DNA from 2 places in the Lysinibacillus sp. FN11 genome. Region 1 is predicted to be linked to the other one. Evidence: a T-box and tRNA genes for the amino acid it is inferred to sense, from the RefSeq annotation. Region 1 holds a T-box; the other holds one or more tRNA genes.

Region 1 (2,169 bases):
ATCTCATATTGTATTTAAATTACCGCACACTAGGTTATTCATGGAAGGTTGTTTTCAAATTTATTTTTCAAACAACAGAATTTTATATGGCGGTAGGAGCCTGTATCATCATCTGCGCAGTTGTGCTTGATTTGGGCTTTGATCGATCCTCAGACAAGCCGTAAGTTTAGCGACGTGCGCGACCAAGACCCATAGCATTTTCCATACGTTTTAATGTAGCACTAGCAATCGCATTCGCCTTTTCAGCACCTTCATCAAGAATGACATCTAACTCTGATGATTCTACAAGATGATAGAATTTTTCTTGAATAGGTGTTAAGTGTTCAATTACTGCTGTTGCTACACCCTGCTTGAATCCACCATAACCAATTCCCTCATATTTTTTGACTAAATCTTCAACGGCTACCCCTGAAATAGCTGATTCGATTGTCAATAAATTTGAAACACCTGGTTTATTTTCCACATCAAATGCAACGATGCCGTCAGAGTCAGTTACAGCTGATTTAATTTTTTTCTCAATGTCTTTCGCAGTATCTAATAAGCGGATTGTCGCTTTCGTATTTGGATCTGATTTACTCATTTTCTTTGTTGGCTCTTGTAAGGATTTAATGCGTGCGCCTGCTTTAGGTAATTGAATTTCTGGAATTGTTAAAACATCGCCAAAGCGTTTGTTAAAGCGTTCTGCAAGGTCACGAGTTAGCTCAATATGCTGCTTCTGATCATCGCCTACAGGGACTATATTTGTGTTATAAAGTAGAATGTCCGCGGCCATTAGCGGTGGATATGTTAAAAGAGCAGCAGATACGCTTTCCTTACCATGTGATTTATCTTTGAATTGTGTCATACGTTCTAGCTCACCGATAGACGCAACACATTGTAACATCCATCCTGCCTGAGCATGCGCTGGCACCTCTGATTGAATAAATAAGGTCGATTTTTTAGGGTCAATGCCAGTAGCAATATAGGTAGCAGCAAGCTTTCGAATACTTTCTCGTAATTCTTTAGGATCTTGTGCAACAGTGATTGCATGTTGATCAACGATACAATAAATGGCGTTCCCTTCATCCTGTAGTGCTGGGAACTGCTTGAATGCTCCTAAATAGTTCCCTAATGTTACGATACCTGTAGGCTGTACGCCAGAAAAAATAGTTGTCATTAAAAATTCCTCCTCGAATTCAATTTCTGTAACATTTGTCACAGCGTTGTCTTCACCTTTCAACTTGGTGATGAAGACAAAAAAACATCATGCGTCCTCATTAGATTTTTTCTAATGAAGGGACGAATGATGTTTGAATCCGCGGTACCACCCAGCTTGCCTAAAAAGGCCACTCAGCTTCGTAACGTGAAGGGACGAGCTTTGCTAATAGCTTCAAGTAGCGTTCACAAAGCTAACTCGGAAGTCCATTCCACATGCATCCACGATCTGTTTACAGCAACCACAGACTCTCTATACGTGAATTAGCATATGTACTACTCTTCGTCAGCGTTTTTCTCAATTTAAATTGTTCAAATTGATTTGATTGCAAAGAATTATATTATAAAGATTCCTTTGTGTAAAGTCAGACTTTTGACGGTGTTTTTTTCCTAGAAAAAATTATATGCTTTTTTTGTTATGTAATTTTGTTATAAATTTATAATTTTTTATTAAAAAATTGGCTAGATGTACACGGGAGATTGACAATTTTCTCGATTGTTTTTCTTAAATGAGAACAACCGAGATATCTGTTTAGATGTTTAAAATGCTTTAAAAATGGGAAAGGTAGTAGTAGCACATAAGTTTGAAGAAAATACACTATATTTGAAAGCGTATAAATAGACAGAATATTTAGCGATAGGTTCAGATTTTTTTTATTGGAACTATATTCAAATACAGCGGAGTACTGTATAATGGTACTGTGTATTTTACATTACATTAATTCTAATTTAACACATTGGTTCTGGTTTATAGATAATGATTTTGAAATGAAAGGATGTGTCAGAATGATCGTAACCCTATTTACATCACCAAGTTGTACCTCTTGTCGTAAAGCGAAAGCGTGGTTAGAGGAGCACGAAATTCCATATACAGAACGTAATATATTTTCTGAACCACTTAGTATAAGTGAAATAAAAAAAATTTTACGTATGACAGAAGACGGAACTGATGAAATTATTTCCACTCGTTCTAAA
Region 2 (2,169 bases), 520 kb from region 1:
CGGCTCATCGCATCCTGGGGCTGTAGTCGGTCCCAAGGGTTGGGCTGTTCGCCCATTAAAGCGGTACGCGAGCTGGGTTCAGAACGTCGTGAGACAGTTCGGTCCCTATCCGTCGTGGGCGTAGGAAATTTGAGAGGAGCTGTCCTTAGTACGAGAGGACCGGGATGGACACACCGCTGGTGTACCAGTTGTCTTGCCAAAGGCATCGCTGGGTAGCTATGTGTGGACGGGATAAGTGCTGAAAGCATCTAAGCATGAAGCCCCCCTCAAGATGAGATTTCCCATTACGCAAGTAAGTAAGATCCCTCAAAGACGATGAGGTAGATAGGTTCGAGGTGGAAGTGTGGTGACACATGGAGCTGACGAATACTAATCGATCGAGGACTTAACCAAAAAAGTTTGAAACATTCAATGTATCGTTTATCCAGTTTTGAAAGAATAAGTCTTTCAGCTGAATAAGTGAAGTGATGATGGCAAAGAGGTCACACCCGTTCCCATACCGAACACGGAAGTTAAGCTCTTTAGCGCCGATGGTAGTTGGGGGCTTCCCCCTGTGAGAGTAGGACGTCGCTTCGCTTATTTTTTGTGGAGGATTAGCTCAGCTGGGAGAGCACCTGCCTTACAAGCAGGGGGTCGGCGGTTCGAGCCCGTCATCCTCCACCATTTTGGTCCCGTGGTGTAGCGGTTAACATGCCTGCCTGTCACGCAGGAGATCGCCGGTTCGATCCCGGTCGGGACCGCCATTATTATTGCCGGTGTAGCTCAGTTGGTAGAGCAACTGACTTGTAATCAGTAGGTCGTGGGTTCGACTCCTATCGCCGGCACCATTCCCTTGGAGGGGTAGCGAAGTGGCTAAACGCGGCGGACTGTAAATCCGCTCCTTAGGGTTCGGCGGTTCGAATCCGTCCCCCTCCACCATTTTAGGGGCATAGTTCAACGGTAGAATAGAGGTCTCCAAAACCTTTGGTGTGGGTTCGATTCCTACTGCCCCTGCCAGGTATTGAGGTACTCGTTCATAATACAGCTAATATAATTTATATAGTGGCGATTGTGGCGAAGTGGTTAACGCATCGGATTGTGGTTCCGACATTCGTGGGTTCGATTCCCATCAGTCGCCCCATTTTAAAATTGGGGTATAGCCAAGCGGTAAGGCAACGGATTTTGATTCCGTCATGCCTAGGTTCGAATCCTAGTACCCCAGCCATTTTTAATTTCATGAGCCATTAGCTCAGTTGGTAGAGCATCTGACTTTTAATCAGAGGGTCGAAGGTTCGAGTCCTTCATGGCTCATCATTTTTTAATTAGCATGCGCCCGTAGCTCAATTGGATAGAGCGTCTGACTACGGATCAGAAGGTTATGGGTTCGACTCCTGTCGGGCGCGCCAATAAAATCATGTTTACGGAATGTAGCTCAGCTTGGTAGAGCACTTGGTTTGGGACCAAGGGGTCGTAGGTTCGAATCCTGTCATTCCGACCATCTTTCATGATAAATGGGGCCTTAGCTCAGCTGGGAGAGCGCCTGCCTTGCACGCAGGAGGTCAGCGGTTCGATCCCGCTAGGCTCCACCATTGTAATATTTTTGGAGGTATACCCAAGTCTGGCTGAAGGGATCGGTCTTGAAAACCGACAGGCGGGTAACACCGCGCGGGGGTTCGAATCCCTCTACCTCCTCCATTTTTCGGGTCAGTAGCTCAGTTGGTAGAGCATTAGATTGAAGCTCTAAGTGTCGGCGGTTCGATTCCGTCCTGACCCACCATTATTGCGGGTGTAGTTTAATGGTAAAACCTCAGCCTTCCAAGCTGATGTCGTGAGTTCGATTCTCATCACCCGCTCCAAAATGGGCCTATAGCTCAGCTGGTTAGAGCGCACGCCTGATAAGCGTGAGGTCGATGGTTCGAGTCCATTTAGGCCCATCATTATTCCGAAGTAGCTCAGTTGGTAGTAGCACCTGACTGTTAATCAGGTTGTCGCAGGTTCGAGTCCTGCCTTCGGAGCCACGGCCCGTTGGTCAAGTGGTTAAGACACCGCCCTTTCACGGCGGTAACACGGGTTCGAATCCCGTACGGGTCATCAAGCATGTAGCACAGATGTGTGTTACATGCTTTTTTCTATTCTCCTTTTTCATGTTGTTGAGAAAAGATCACTAGCAGAAAAAGACACCTATTAGCA

The links. A T-box is a leader RNA that pairs with one kind of tRNA and senses whether it is charged. The one in region 1 lies ahead of trpS (tryptophan--tRNA ligase), so its partner is inferred to be a tRNA-Trp.
Region 2: it has a tRNA-Trp gene. The T-box ahead of trpS (tryptophan--tRNA ligase) is inferred to sense a tRNA for this amino acid. The anticodon was not compared.

Annotation. Positions count from the first base shown of each region.
Region 1 is NZ_CP102383.1:195,019-197,187, forward strand. It holds gene NP781_RS00845 (YuzI family membrane protein) at 1-164, shown strand, start outside; gene trpS (tryptophan--tRNA ligase) at 167-1,156, opposite strand; T-box leader at 1,272-1,493, opposite strand; gene spxA (transcriptional regulator SpxA) at 1,984-2,169, shown strand, end outside.
Region 2 is NZ_CP102383.1:4,580,618-4,582,786, forward strand. It holds rRNA gene NP781_RS23900 (23S ribosomal RNA) at 1-393, shown strand, start outside; rRNA gene rrf (5S ribosomal RNA) at 461-576, shown strand; tRNA gene NP781_RS23910 (tRNA-Val) at 588-663, shown strand; tRNA gene NP781_RS23915 (tRNA-Asp) at 668-743, shown strand; tRNA gene NP781_RS23920 (tRNA-Thr) at 752-827, shown strand; tRNA gene NP781_RS23925 (tRNA-Tyr) at 835-918, shown strand; tRNA gene NP781_RS23930 (tRNA-Trp) at 923-996, shown strand; tRNA gene NP781_RS23935 (tRNA-His) at 1,045-1,120, shown strand; tRNA gene NP781_RS23940 (tRNA-Gln) at 1,130-1,204, shown strand; tRNA gene NP781_RS23945 (tRNA-Lys) at 1,218-1,290, shown strand; tRNA gene NP781_RS23950 (tRNA-Arg) at 1,309-1,385, shown strand; tRNA gene NP781_RS23955 (tRNA-Pro) at 1,401-1,477, shown strand; tRNA gene NP781_RS23960 (tRNA-Ala) at 1,493-1,568, shown strand; tRNA gene NP781_RS23965 (tRNA-Ser) at 1,582-1,674, shown strand; tRNA gene NP781_RS23970 (tRNA-Phe) at 1,681-1,756, shown strand; tRNA gene NP781_RS23975 (tRNA-Gly) at 1,762-1,835, shown strand; tRNA gene NP781_RS23980 (tRNA-Ile) at 1,840-1,913, shown strand; tRNA gene NP781_RS23985 (tRNA-Asn) at 1,921-1,997, shown strand; tRNA gene NP781_RS23990 (tRNA-Glu) at 1,999-2,070, shown strand.